3 regions of the Alkalihalobacillus pseudalcaliphilus genome follow, and region 2 is predicted to be linked to each of the others. Evidence: predicted binding sites of a transcription regulator. Region 2 holds the regulator's gene; each other region holds the start of a gene.
The links. Region 2 encodes LexA, which represses DNA repair genes until DNA is damaged. Its sites were predicted from a motif close to CGAACATATGTTCG; they were not measured.
Positions count from the first base shown of each region.

Region 1: the regulator LexA is predicted to act here: its motif matches at 923-936, upstream of PQ479_RS11310 (YhjD family protein).
Region 3: the regulator LexA is predicted to act here: its motif matches at 3,269-3,282, upstream of ruvA (Holliday junction branch migration protein RuvA).

Region 1 is NZ_JAQQWS010000004.1:268,062-273,081, reverse strand. It holds gene PQ479_RS11320 (IDEAL domain-containing protein) at 83-382, opposite strand; gene PQ479_RS11315 (LSm family protein) at 592-807, opposite strand; gene PQ479_RS11310 (YhjD family protein) at 958-1,302, shown strand; gene PQ479_RS11305 (response regulator) at 1,856-2,215, opposite strand; gene PQ479_RS11300 (chemotaxis protein CheW) at 2,242-2,688, opposite strand; gene PQ479_RS11295 (chemotaxis protein CheA) at 2,705-4,741, opposite strand.
Region 2 is NZ_JAQQWS010000001.1:136,622-141,641, forward strand. It holds gene PQ479_RS00665 (DUF6359 domain-containing protein) at 1-1,498, shown strand, start outside; gene lexA (transcriptional repressor LexA) at 1,546-2,175, opposite strand; gene PQ479_RS00675 (hypothetical protein) at 2,328-2,570, shown strand; gene PQ479_RS00680 (YneB family resolvase-like protein) at 2,566-3,213, shown strand; gene PQ479_RS00685 (DUF896 domain-containing protein) at 3,347-3,586, shown strand; gene tkt (transketolase) at 3,767-5,020, shown strand, end outside.
Region 3 is NZ_JAQQWS010000001.1:1,175,854-1,180,873, forward strand. It holds gene tgt (tRNA guanosine(34) transglycosylase Tgt) at 1-249, opposite strand, end outside; gene queA (tRNA preQ1(34) S-adenosylmethionine ribosyltransferase-isomerase QueA) at 281-1,324, opposite strand; gene PQ479_RS05935 (DUF2905 domain-containing protein) at 1,404-1,622, opposite strand; gene ruvB (Holliday junction branch migration DNA helicase RuvB) at 1,619-2,620, opposite strand; gene ruvA (Holliday junction branch migration protein RuvA) at 2,635-3,246, opposite strand; gene PQ479_RS05950 (intercompartmental signaling factor BofC) at 4,394-4,972, opposite strand.

The sequences.
Region 1 (5,020 bases), on a different contig from region 2:
TGTTAAATTCATTTATCTTATTTTGTCTCATTTTCATTTAAATTATAAAACTAAAAAAGAATCGCCTATATGGCGACTCTTTTTATTCTTCAAACGTTAATAACAACTCATACCCATTTTCAGATATAATCTTCCCGTTTTTATGTTCATGAAGGTGGACTAAATAATCATTGGTAGCATTCATAAATTGCTCTTTGTCATAATTGATTAATGCTTGCTCAATCAACTGATTAATCTTATTTTTTTTATAATGGTACAACGAATATTCTAAAATGGCCTGGGCATATAAAGATTGAACAGTTGTTTCAGAACGGTTTTGCAAATTTTTTATCACATGTAATTGCTTTAAAACATTCTTATCCATAGCGAATTGGTGATTCATCTCGTATCCCTCCATTATAACCTTTTCAAAAATATTCCCATATTTCCTAAGATTTAAACCAGCCCTTTAATGAAAGCGTTTCCTTTTATTATTATATTAACACTATTTTGTTGAATTTTCAAACATTATCTACTTTACATTTAGTTTTAAAAATAGCTTGTGATTTGCCAATTTTTCGCAAATCACAAGCTTATTAATGGATGTACCAATTAATCGATTACACGCATCGTATCAATTTCTTCTAATGTAAAGTGGAATACTTCTTTTAAATCATCTTCATAAAAAATCATTGAATTTGTTATATCATCAATTTTGATCAATCTTCCAATAAATTGACTACGCCCATGAACAGGAGATGTCGTTTCTACCTTTACTAATTTATTTTGTTCTAGCCATTGGTTTAATAACATACGATACCTTTCCATCTTACTCACCATCCTTAACACTCTTATCTACTAAAACATAGTTTTCTATAAAGGACTAGATACAAACGTCCTATAAATAAATCTTCTTGCAATTTTAAAAAGATATCGTATAATAAGAACGTACGTTCTTATGTATGAGGAGGTTTAAAAATGGTTTCAAATGAAGATTATACGCTTATTCAACGATATATTATATTAAATACCGTTCGCAAAGCTCTTGAAATGGATTATACAAAAATTGAACAGCTAGCAACTAAATTCAAGCCTTTTTACCTCGCCCAACAAACGTTAATCTTAGATCAGGTAAGTAAGGATTTAATGCCTATAAAGAAATCCATGCAAAAAAAACATATTAAAATTGGACCTTTACGAGTCGTTGGTCTATTTAGTGAGTACCAATTTCATATAAATGGTTACGAACAAACGAACAAGATTTTGAATGTCCACTTACGTAACCAGGCTTTTGACTATATTAAAACGTTTTATACGAAGTAGTTTTGTATGAAAGTGACTTATGGGCAATCGGTTGTGCCTTGAAGTTAGCTGGTTCATGATTCCCTTCGCACCTTTTCTTGCAGATGCTCCATGGTTTGGCCTCTGCATCTTCACGCTAACCACCTTTTTGTGCAGATGCTCCATGGTTTAGCCTCTGTATCTTCACATTAACTGCCTCTTTGTGCAGCTACTCCATGGTTTGGCCTCAGTATCTTCACGTTAACCACCGCTCCATGGTTTAGCGTTTGTATCTGAACAAACCTTTATTAATCGTTAAGGCGATAGCTGACTTTTATCTTTGTTGGTGGCGAAGTGAATTGGCTTTGCCATGTGTCTTTTTGTATGAAGGATGCCTAATGTAGGGGCTTGGTCTCTACGGTTTACTGAACATGTATGGAATTTATTGATAGGTGGTTATAATGAGGGGCATTACGTTCGTGAGATACAAGGGTTTTTATTTCTTTTGAGCTGATCAAAAGCTGTGTTGAGCAGCTTTCCCTAACAGTCAACACAGCTTTATCTCATTTCTATAACCTTACTCTTTAGAGCGTATTTAGACTAATACTTTTTGAATAGCTTCAACCACTCTGTCCGCTTGGAATGGCTTGACAATAAAGTCTTTCGCTCCATTTTGTATGGCATCAATTACCATTGATTGCTGTCCCATTGCTGAACACATAATGACTTTTGCACTAGCGTCCTCTTCCCTAATTTTTTTTAGTGCCTCAATACCATCCATTTCAGGCATTGTAATGTCCATTGTCACTAAATCAGGCTTAACTTCCTTATATTTAGCAATAGCTTCTTGTCCATTAGCGGCCTCACCAGCAATATCATAGCCATTTTTCGTTAATATATCCTTAATCATCATTCTCATAAAAGCAGCATCATCTACGATTAAAATTGAAGCCATTTTAGTTCCACCTTTCGCTCGCAAGCTTATTCTTTATCAATTAATTTTTCTAAATTTAAAATGGTATACATCTTATCACCAATCTTAACGACACCATTCAAATATGAGACTTGATTGCTACCAACCACCTCTGGCGTCGGTTCGATATCACTGTTTTCAATATCAAAGACATCTTTTGCCTCATCAACGATTAAGCCAAAGTCGATTTCATCTTTTTGAATGACTAGTATCCGAGTAGCATCATCATTATTTTTTTCAGCGATCCCAAATCTTAAACGTAAGTCAATGACTGGAATAATAACGCCACGCAGGTTCATGACTCCTTTCATAAAGCTATCTGCGTTTGGGATTCTAGTAATAGGTAGCATCCGTTCTATAGATTGGATATATTCTACAGGTATTGCATAATCCTCTTGCTCAATTCGGAATGCAATAATTTTTGTTTGTTCATACTCCACCAAAGTTTGAGTCATAAGAACAACCCTTCCTCTATTTAATTAAAGCGTTGGAATCAATAATTAAAGCGACTTGACCATCACCTAAAATTGTTGCTCCAGAAATTGCAAATATGTTGGTTAAATATTTACCTAATGATTTCAAGACAATATCATGCTGACCAATCAAGCGATCGACGACAAGACCGGCCATTTTATTCCCTTTTTGAATGATAATTAATGATAGATGCTCAGCGTTTTCGTCCTGTGAATTCACATCAAATACTTCGTTTAGGAAAACTAAAGGAATCACTTTCCCTCTAAAATCAATAACCTGCTTATTGTGAACCGTATAAACATCTTCTTTAGCAATAATCGCTGTTTCTACAATAGAAGTAAGTGGTACAGCATACTTCTCCATTCCTAATTCAATAAGCATGACATCAATAATAGATAATGTCAGAGGCAATTGAATAGAAAACATAGAACCTTGCCCTAATGTCGATTGAACAGACACACTTCCACCTAGAGATTCAAAAGTAGTTCTTACCACATCGAGACCTACTCCACGCCCAGAAATATCGGTAATCTTCTCTGCCGTACTAAAACCAGAAGAGAATAAAAGACCATACACTTCTTGATCACTTAAATGGTCGATTTCAGATTCAGAGATTACGCCATTTTGTAACGCCTTCTTTATAACGTTCTCTCGGTTGATACCTCTTCCATCATCTTCAATCTCAATAAAGACATGATTGCCACTATGATAAGCTCTTAGCGTAATTGTACCAACCTCAGGCTTTCCAAGCGTCTTTCTTTCTTCAACTGTTTCAATACCATGATCAATAGAGTTCCTTAATAAATGTACGAGCGGATCACCAATCTCATCAATAATGGTTCGATCAAGCTCCGTTTCAGCCCCAATAATCTCAAGGTTTACCTCTTTATTTAATTCTTTAGAAAGATTTCTAAGCATCCTTGGGAACCGGTTAAACACCTGCTCTACTGGTGTCATCCGCATCGTTAAGATAATTTCTTGAAGGTCAATTGATATTCTAGACATATGCTCTACCGTATCACTTAACTCGGTATCTTTTAATTCGGTAGAAATTTGTTCTAAACGACCTCGGTCGATCACAAGCTCCTCAAATAAGTTCATCAGTTTATCTAGACGTTCTATACTCACTCGAATCGTTTTTTGAGAATCCACTTTTTTTGTATTACCTGGTTCTGGTTGTTGTTCCTTTTTTTTATTGATTTGTTGGCCATCAGCCTTCGGTTCTTCAATTCGATTCTCAATCCCTACATTCTCTTCTACTGCCTTTAATTTATTTTCTGTTAAGGAAATGATATTAACCTCTGTTACCTCGGAGATATTTAACAAATTCCTTCTAATTTCCTCTTCTGTTTCTTTCGTCACAAAAGTGACTTGGAAAGTTAAATCAAATTTCTCTTCTTCCAATTGCTCTGTTGAAGGATTTGCCTTCACCACTTCTCCATATCTTTCTAGTGTTTCAAAAACCATATAAACCCGTGCCGCTTTTAACATTGTTTGCTCATCTAATACAACTTGAATTAAAAGGACAGAATATTGTTGCTCTAGTGATTGAAGCAGTACAGTTCGCTCGAATTCATCAAAACTTTCATTCAACGAACGAGTGATTTCCTGATTTGCATCACTTTCTGTTACTTCTACACGACTATCGGTAGCTTTTCCTTCGACTACTTGTTCAAGTAACTGATTAATGGAGCGTACATCTCTTTTACCATCTCCACCTGCTGCAATGTCCTGAACCATACTTTCTAGATCATCGATTGCTGAAAATAAAACATCTAACACTTGTCCATCCGCTTCTTTCTTTTGCTGACGAACTAAATCTAAGACATTTTCCATGTTATGTGTTAAATGGGCTAAGTCTTCAAAACCCATTGTTGCCGCCATACCTTTTAGCGTATGAGCTGAACGAAATATCTCATTAACAACAGATATTTGATTCGGTGTTTTTTCTAATTCTAATAAGTTATCATTTAATGCTTGTAAGTGTTCCTGGCTTTCATCTAAAAATACATCTAAATACTCTGCATTAATCAAGGAAACAACCTCCATTTTCCTATGAACCTCTTAATTATATCGTCAATATTTTTTAAATCCTCATATCGATTTACGACAATTTATATAAACTGCCCCAAAACACAACAAAACAACTAATACTTTTATACTATATAACAATCCCGTAAGGATCAATAGTAAAAATTGAGGTTCTTTTGGTTTTGTATGAAAGTGGACTTAGGGGCGATGGTTTGTGCCTTAAAGTTAGCTGGTTATCCATCTTGCGATAGATGACTTAACAGGTCACCGCTCCCAGTTTAG
Region 2 (5,020 bases):
TGGAGCAATTCTAGCAGACTATGAAAACCGTGTAGCTCCTATTTTAAATGAAGTGGTAGGGCATGCAGCAATTGATATGGTTGGTGGTTATTCTAATGATGGTGACACGGCACTTGGTAATTTAATTGCTGATAGCATGTTATGGCAGATGAAAAGTGATTTTGCTTTAATGAATGGTGGCGGAATACGTGACCAGCTCCCCGCAGGAGAAATAACGTTTAACCGATTGTTTAATATCGTACCGTTTAACAATGTCTTAGTAACCTTTGAAGTAACCGGAGCTGAACTACGTGAAATCTTAAACGCACAAATCACGAGTTATGGCCCGGATTTTAGTATAGCAGGCTTTCATTATACGTGGGATCAAACGAGCGATGAAGTTGTCGATATTATGTTACTAGATGGTTCTTTGATTGATGAGAGTAGAACGTATACGGTAACAACTAATAACTATATGGCTGAGTCAAATGGAGATAAATATCGATTAATGGGTCAATATGCGAAAAATATGGTAACTGGCCCAGAGGATTTGGAGGCATTGATTGCCTTTGTCAAAACATTCCATGAACCGATTGCCTATCACGTAGAAGGTAGAATTGCTGAGATTAGCTCATTACCGGAAGAAGAACCGACACCAGAACCAGAACCTGAGAATCCTAAGCCGGAAGAACCAAAGCCAGAAACACCAAAACCTGAAGAGCCTAAACCACATCCCGAGGAGCCTATTGATTTCTTAATAGCGGATATCAAAATGAGTGGGCATGAGGCTACGATTAGCTCAGAGAACTTAGACATGCTTGCTGAAAGTGCGACGCTCATCGTCGATTTAAGTTCGGTTGAATCAGAGGAACTGGTTCTTTCACTTACAGTTGAGCAAATGAGGCTTTTAGTGAAAAAAAAAGTATCGTTAGAACTCATCTCAACCGGTTTAACTCTTTTGATCCCGCTCGAGAATTTTACAGGTGAACAGTCCTTTCAATTATTTATAAATCAGCTGGTATATACGGAAGGCACACCAAGTACTGTGTACGAGTTAATAATTAAAGAAGGAAAAGACCTAGTCAAAACTTTTGACGTACCTATTACATTATCATTCACCTACGTTGCTGATGCCGTTACAAATAGTGAGAATCTAGCTGTTTATCATTGGAATGAAAAGAAACAACAGTGGGATGTTCTTCCATCAAGTAGCGTTGATAGTGAGCGTGTTACAGCAACGACAAACCACTTCTCTATTTTTACAGTTTTAGAAGGTGACAAGGAACAACTGGATGAAGAGGAGAAAAACGGGAATGATCATAATAAGGAAAAAGATCGTGAACAAAATCAAGATGATGAAGTTGATGGGGGAGGAACAGGAGGAACAGGTGACAATAATAAAAAGACGTTACCACATACAGCCACTTCTCATTATCAATGGCTATTGCTTGGGGTATTATTATTCATAATCTCTGTTATCATGTTTCAATATAACAGAAGACGTATAGCGATGAACTAAAAGAAAAAGCCTTTGGGTTCCAAAGGCTTTTTCTCATAAAAAACAAATTAATGGATCGTGCGGAACACACCAATTACTTTCCCGAGAATGGAAACATTTTTTAATAGGATAGGATCCATGGTCGCATTCTCTGGCTGTAGACGAATATAGTCTTGTTCTTTAAAAAAACGTTTTACGGTTGCTTCTTCATCTTCTGTCATCGCCACAATGATATCGCCATTATTGGCGGTTTGTTGCTGTCTCACAATAACCATATCTCCATTAAAAATACCAGCCTCAATCATACTATCTCCTTCAATGACGAGTACATACGTATTTTCATTAGCTGCTAAATGCTCAGGTAAAGGCAAATAACCTTCAACATTTTCAACGGCTGTAATAGGAAGACCTGCTGTGACTTTCCCGATAATCGGAATATAATTTGCTTTTCTTTCCACTTGATTGGCTTCCACCATCGTATCATCCAAAGTTAATACTTCAATCGCTCTAGGTTTAGTAGGGTCTCTACGGATAAACCCTTTCTTTTCCAATCGAGATAAATGCCCATGGACGGTGGAACTTGAAGCTAGTCCAACTGCTTCGCCTATCTCTCTAACTGAAGGTGGATATCCTTTTTTTCGTACTTCAACTTTAATATAATCTAGTATTTCTTGTTGCCTTTTTGATAGTTTTGTCATGAGCTGTCACCTCGCTTATATTTCCTTCGTAACTAAATTGTACCATGCGAACATATGTAATGCAAACATAAGTTCTAAAAAACGGTTGACACAAACAGTTGTTCTCATTTATGATAAAAGCGAACGTACATTCTATAAATGAGGTGTTTCGGATGAAAAGATTATCAGGGCAAGAGTGGGCGATTGTTTGTACAGGTTTTTTGACTTTAATGTTTATGTGCTTTACTTTACTATTGACTAATGATGAATTAGAGAAACATGAAATAGTAATAGAATCTTCAGAGGAAATTGATAGAGTTGTATCAAATGCTGAATTTGAAAAAAGAGAAGAGCAGAAGTCGCAATTTACTGTTAATCATCAAAAGGTGGAATTAGAGGAAGATGGAGAAAATTAATGTCGTTTTATATTGTCGAGTTAGTACAGATAAACAAAGTCAACAAACCTCGCTAAAAAGACAAAGAGAAGAACTGACCGATTATGCAAATCGTTTAGGCTGGTCGATCGTTCAAGTATATGAAGAGATTGAAAGTGGTTATTCCATTGATCGTCCTGGACTTTTAGATATGTTAGAAGAATGTAAAGAAGAGACTGTTCATCAAGTATTAGTTCAGGATGATACACGGATTGGCAGAGGTCATGCCAAGATGGCTATCTTACATGAGTTAAGAAAATATAATACATCTATTTACACATTTCAACATAATGGAGAATTAGAATTATCAGATGCCGATCATATGGTGTTAGATATCGTGGCTATTGTTGAAGAATATCAACGGAAACTACATAATTTGAAGATAAGTAGAGGAATGAAAAAAGCCGTTCAAAAAGGATTTAACCCACAAAGAAATATTAAAAATCAAGAAGCGGGGGGGAGAACCAAAAAAGAAGTACCGATTGAGGAAATTGTTCGTTTACGCCAACTTGAATTAACGTTTCATGATATTGCAGCGACTTTAAGAGGGTTTGGTTTTGATGTATCAAAAGCAACCGTGCACCGTAGATATCAACAATATATAAAAGAGAGACAATCTGAATAAATACGTGTATGTATTTTCTTTTTCGATAGTTTATGATCAGGTGAACGCTAATGCTTGCATCAATGAAATTAAACATGCTACACTCATTAAAGGTTTAATGGGGATGTTTTGTATAAGAAAGTGAGTGGATGATATGCTATCGAAAGACAAGATTAATCGTATAAATGAGTTATCAAAAAGATCAAAGACAACGGGGTTATCGAAAGAAGAACAGTTAGAACAGCAGAAGCTCCGCAAAGAATATATTCAAACATTTAGAGGGGCATTTAAAAATCAATTACACAGCGTAAAGGTTGTCGATGAAAACGGTGATGATGTGACACCGGAGGCACTAAAAAAAAGCAAAGACACGTACAAAGGGTTTACCCATTAAATAGACAAGGCTGCTGCTAGTTATTCTGAACATAATTAGCGGCAGCTTTTTATATGTTCTATAGAGTGAAATGAGTCAGTATCAATTTTTTTATGAACACCTTAATTGCTTGTGATTTATGTGTATAAACGATATGATAAAAAGCGAAGGTAATGGATTTAAAGGAAAGGATGAAATAAAATGACAACTACTATTGAGCAATTAGCAATTAATACGATTCGTACACTCTCTATCGATGCTGTAGAGAAGGCAAACTCAGGTCATCCGGGGATGCCAATGGGGGCAGCTCCAATGGCATTTAGTTTGTGGACGAAGTTCATGAACCATAATCCTGATAACCCTAATTGGGATAATCGTGATCGTTTTGTTTTATCCGCAGGGCATGGTTCCATGTTATTGTATAGCCTCCTACATTTAACGGGTTATGATTTACCTCTTGAAGAATTGAAAAATTTCAGACAGTGGGGTAGTAAAACACCAGGACACCCAGAGTTTGGTCATACGGCAGGAGTAGAGGCTACAACTGGACCGCTTGGACAAGGTGTTGCCATGGCAGTTGGTATGGCCATGGCAGAACGCCATCTCGCTGCGACTTATAATAAAGAAGATTATCAAATTGTTGATCATTTCACATATAGTATTTGTGGTGATGGCGACCTGATGGAAGGTGTATCAGCAGAAGCGGCTTCCCTAGCAGGACATTTAAAATTAGGGAAATTAGTCGTTTTGTATGATTCAAATGATATTTCTCTTGATGGTGATTTACATATTTCTTTTTCAGAAAGTGTAGAAGATCGTTATAAAGCATATGGTTGGCAGGTCATTCGTGTAGAAGATGGACGAGACTTAGCTGAGATCAACCAAGCAATTGAGCAGGCCAAAGCTGATGATAGACCAACATTAATTGAAGTGAAGACGGTGATCGGCTATGGTTCACCGAATAAATCTGGTAAGTCTGATTCACACGGTGCGCCATTAGGTGCAGATGAGATTACACGCACAAAAGAATATTATAAATGGTCATATGAGCAAGAGTTCCATGTACCAGAAGAAGTAGAGGCATTCTTTGCTGAGAAAAAGAAGGAAGGTAAAGAAAAAGAAGCGAAATGGAATGAGCTTTTTGCTGCATATCAAGAAAAATACCCAGAATTAGCCTCTCAATATGAACTAGCGATGGCCGGCAAACTTCCTGAAGGTTGGGATGAGGCATTACCACGTTATGAAGCTGGTTCAAGTGTAGCGACGCGTTCTTCTTCTGGAGAAGTTTTGAATGCGATTGCTAACAAAGTTCCTCAAATCTTTGGAGGCTCTGCTGATTTAGCTGGTTCAAACAAAACGTATATGAAAGGTTTAGGAGACTTTTCAAGAGACCATTATGAAGGTCGCAATATTTGGTTTGGTGTACGTGAATTTGCAATGGGATCGGCAGTAAAT
Region 3 (5,020 bases), 1.0 Mb from region 2:
CTTGTGTAAGCCGCCTGCCTCTTTAATAATGTCATGCCCAGGGCGTAACCAAAGGTGGTATGTATTGCTTAATATAATTTGAGCATTCATGTCATATAAATCTTCAGGACTCATTGTTTTTACTGTAGCTAAAGTTCCTACTGGCATAAAGATCGGTGTTTCTATTGTACCATGAGGTGTATGAACTTTACCAAGACGAGCTCCTGATTGTTTGCATGTTTTTATTAATTCATAGGTGACAGCTGCCATCTAAGTAAATCCTCCTTCAAAAACCTTCTTATTATTTTTCTCGATTCCGGTCAGTAATGAGCATCGCATCGCCAAAACTAAAAAATCTGTACTGAGCTGAAATGGCGTGATGATAGGCATGTAATACATTTTCCCGACCCGCAAGGGCACTCACTAACATAACTAATGTTGACTTGGGTAAGTGGAAATTGGTTAATAAAGCATCTAACCCTTTGAATTGAAACCCCGGGTAAATAAAGATAGAGGTCCATCCTGATGCCTCACAAAAACGACCGTGCTCTTGCATAATGGTTTCAAGTGTTCTTGCAGAGGTTGTCCCTACTGCTATAATTTTACCGCCATTTTTTTGTGTTGCTGTTAAGATTCCAGCCGTTTCTTTACTCATTTCATAAAATTCTGCATGCATAGCATGGTCAGTTAAAGAATCCACACTCACTGGTCTAAAAGTACCTAAACCAACATGTAACGTAATTTTAGCGATTTGAATTCCCATCTTTTTTACTTCTGCTAGTAAATCTTCCGTCCAGTGTAACCCAGCAGTCGGGGCCGCTGCAGAACCCCTCTTTTCAGCAAACACGGTTTGATAACGTTCGCGGTCATCAAGTTGTTCACGAATATACGGTGGTAGCGGCATTTCTCCAAGCTTATCTAACACTTCATGCAAAATGCCTTCAAAATGCAACTCCATCACACGGCCACCATGTTCTAACTCTTCCGTACATCGAGCTTTTAACATGCCTTCACCAAAGTCAAGCTCTGTTCCAACCTTCACCCGTTTAGCGGGCTTTACTAATGTTTCCCAACTATTACCTTCTACTTGCTTTAGTAATAAAACCTCAACCTTAGCACCGGTCTCGGCTTTTACACCAAATAACCTTGCTGGTAAAACGCGGGTATCGTTTAATACCAAACAATCTCCAGGTTGAAGATAAGCTAAAACATCAGGAAAATGATCGTCCTGAATCTCTCCAGTTTGTTTATTTAAGACAAGCAAACGAGACGCCGTTCGGTCTTGTAGCGGCGTCTGTGCGATTAAATGTTCAGGTAAATGAAAATCAAAATCTTCTACGTGCATTCGTAAGGTCACCTTTTCTATCCGTTCAAAATTGGGCATCTTAATAATTTTATCGAAACTTTAACAATTAATCAAGAGTTTAGCGAAAGCGACCAATCAAAATAAAAATAAGTGACAGTACCACACTTATAAGTAGACATGTAACAACAGGAAAATAAAAGCTTGTATTCTCTCCTTTAATGACAATATCACCTGGTAGCTTGCCAAGTGGGATAAAACGTCCAAATAGTTGCCACAAAATGCCGACTACAATCAAAACGACTCCAATCGTAATAATGAACTTAGGGATGGTATTCATTTCGATGGTTCCTCCCGTTGAAAATGCTGATAACATAACGGCGTCAGAATTCGTCCACGTGGTGTTCTTTGAATAAATCCAATCTGTAAAAGATATGGTTCATAGACATCTTCAATCGTATCAGCCTCTTCCCCAATGGTCGAAGAAATCGTTTCAATACCAACTGGACCACCATTAAATCGGTCCATCATCGCAAATAAAAGTTTATGATCGATATGATCGAGTCCTAATTCATCAACTTGAAGTTTTTGCAAAGCATGACTGGCAATTTCATAGGAAACAGCCCCATCTGCCTGCACTTGGGCAAAGTCCCTCACCCTCCGTAAAAGGCGATTGGCAATCCTTGGTGTGCCACGCGATCTACTTGCCATTTCTATTGCCGCTTCGTGGTCCATTTCAATATCTAATACGTCTGCCGTCCGCTTGACAATTTGTGTTAATTCATCCACGTTATAAAACTCAAGTCGGGCTAAAACCCCAAAACGATCGCGTAAAGGAGCTGAGAGCATACCAGCCCTCGTTGTAGCACCGACTAACGTAAAAGGAGGTAAATCTAACCGCACTGAACGTGCTGTAGGTCCTTTACCAATCACAATATCGAGACAGAAATCCTCCATTGCCGGGTATAATACCTCTTCGACGATCCGATTTAATCGATGAATTTCATCTATAAAAAGTACATCACCTGGTTCTAGAGCCGTTAAAATGGCTGCTAAATCACCCGGTCTCTCAATAGCCGGGCCAGACGTCGTTCGAATTTGTACATCCATTTCATTTGCAATAATCGTTGATAACGTTGTTTTTCCAAGCCCAGGAGGACCGTACAATAAGACATGATCGAGGCTTTCCTCTCTCATTTTAGCAGCCTCTATAAATACTTCTAAATTTTTCTTAACATCCTCTTGACCAATATAATCTAATAAGCGTAATGGTCTCACTGATTGTTCAGCGGTTTGATCCTCCCACTGCTGACTGGCCGAAACCATTCTCTCTTCCATGACTTTACCTCCTTTTACGCTTTAAGCATAAGCTGTAACGCTTTTCTTATATAGGCATCTGTTGAGAGGGTTTCCTCTGATAATGTTGGTCGCACCTTTTTGAGTTCCTTTTCTACGTAACCTAAAGCACGCAACGCTTCAAATGCTTCTTCCAAAGCCTCATTATTTGCTGTGACTTTCGCCGTTCTTTTTACGTCAGCAGCAGGCGTTAATAATGTAATCGTAAATTCTTCTAATTTACCTTTTAAATCAAGGATAATTTGCCTTGCTGTTTTTTTACCAACACCAGGGAACTTGACTAAAAAAGCTTCATCTTCTGATTCAATGGCTGAGACGACTTGATCAGGCTGTCCTGAAGCCAAAATGGCTAAGGCACCTTTTGGTCCAATACCTGATACATTTAAGAGCTTCTCAAACAAGTCTCGTTCTGACTTTGACTGAAATCCAAACAAACGGATTAAATCTTCCTTCACATAATGATAGGTATAAACTTGAATGTGCTCATTCATACTCTTCTCAAATACAAATGGATTCGCACAAAAAACTTGATAACCCAATCCGTGATGGTCAATAACGATATATGGCGTTTCTACACTCACTAATTTTCCTGATACATATTCTATCAATTGATAAACTCTCCTCTAAATACGAACATTTATTTCTATTTTAGCATATCCCCCATCTCCCGAATAGCTTTTTACACACATACAAAACGCTTATGGTGAAGTGAAGTCCTATTTATTCACTTCACCACCAACAAATATGAAAGTAGTGTTTTTTCTTTACTAAACGGATTTTGATAACTTTTTATTTATTTTGTATGAAAGTTGACTAACGCTGAAATGTGGAGCACTAATTGCCGCTACCGAAAATCATGCTCCGCGTCCTATGGGGTGGCGCCGAACTAACTAGCTTCGCTAGTGGATTTCAGCTCTGCCACTACCCCCCATGGGAGTCTCCGCATGTTTTCGTCCGCTAGGTGACTGCTCATTCTCAAATACAAATAACTTTCATTAAAGTAAATAACAACAAAAACAAAGTGAATGAGGAGCCACCGAGCCAATAACAATATCCAACTTTCGTTTTTGTGGTGATGAGTTGCTTAGCAAGTTATCATGCAAGTTTTATATGAGAGAAACTCACTAACCAAGAAGCCTGCACGAACCCTAGCGGAGGGATTGGGGCCAACTCCTGCAGGAGGAAAGGGCACCGATTTTCGAAGAAGTGCCCATCACCTTTAGGGTAACTTTCATACAAAACTCACATGGTGAAGCACAGATTCACTTACGCCACCAACAAATATGAAAGTGTGATTTTGTTCTTTAACTGGTGGTTTTTCATTCATAACGGTTTTGAGGATTCTCACATTTTGCCGTAACCCCGCCGCTTTTTAGAAAGGAGCTCGCAAGAGCTTTCCTAAAAAGATTCAGCGCACTGACAAACAGCCACCACCAACAAAAAAAAAGAGAGAGTAATAACTCATCAGGATTAGCATCTAAAATCCAAGTGTTTTTGGACCGTTAGCCAAGCTTGCTTGGCTACTTCACGCGACTGCGTGAAGTTTTGAAAATAGAAATGAACCTTCAGACGAATTCATTCGTCTGTGAGGTCATTTCTATTTTCAAAAACGGACCAAAAACAAAGACCGAAATGTCAAGTTATCTCGAGAAATGAGTACTAACTTTCATACAAAAAAGCACAAATCACCTTATACGTGTCTTTGTGCTTTAGAAAAGTTATTCGTTCCTCTTGCCTCGAGCTATAACCATACAATTAGCTTTCTTCTTTTTGCATAGCCCTTAACATATCAATAACCTTTTGAAAATGAGCTTTATCTTGAATCCGAACCCCTTCTTTTAATTGCTGATACTGTTTCGTTTCAAGTTTTTCGGTATCAATCTGAAAAAACGAATGAATAATTTGGTCTTCTTCTGGTATACCTTCATAAATGTGTAAATAATTATCGTCTGTTAAACCAAAAAAGCCATTAATTTTAACAATGGGAGAAACATCATCTACTTCTGTTTGAAAAACCATTTCATCTTGATTCTGGTCAATTAGATCCCAACCCTCATACTGGGCCCAAAAGTCTTCCATGGACCAAATCGTTTCCTCAATGACTTCCTTCTGCACATTTCCATCTAAATAAAGCCGTTCTAAGACAACCTTCATTGTCAACGGAGCATAGGCTCCAACGGTTTTCTCTTCTCGAACATCTAAAGTACTATGATCACTTGGTTCGACTACATCTTCTTGATCCAATAATAAAAACCAACTTAGCCCTATAAAAAACAACAAGCCAAGGATAATAGGATATTCTTTTTTGTTGATTAAAAATTTAATGATTTTCATTTGTCTCCACCTATCCTTTTATAAAAAAAATGAACCATTTATGGGTTC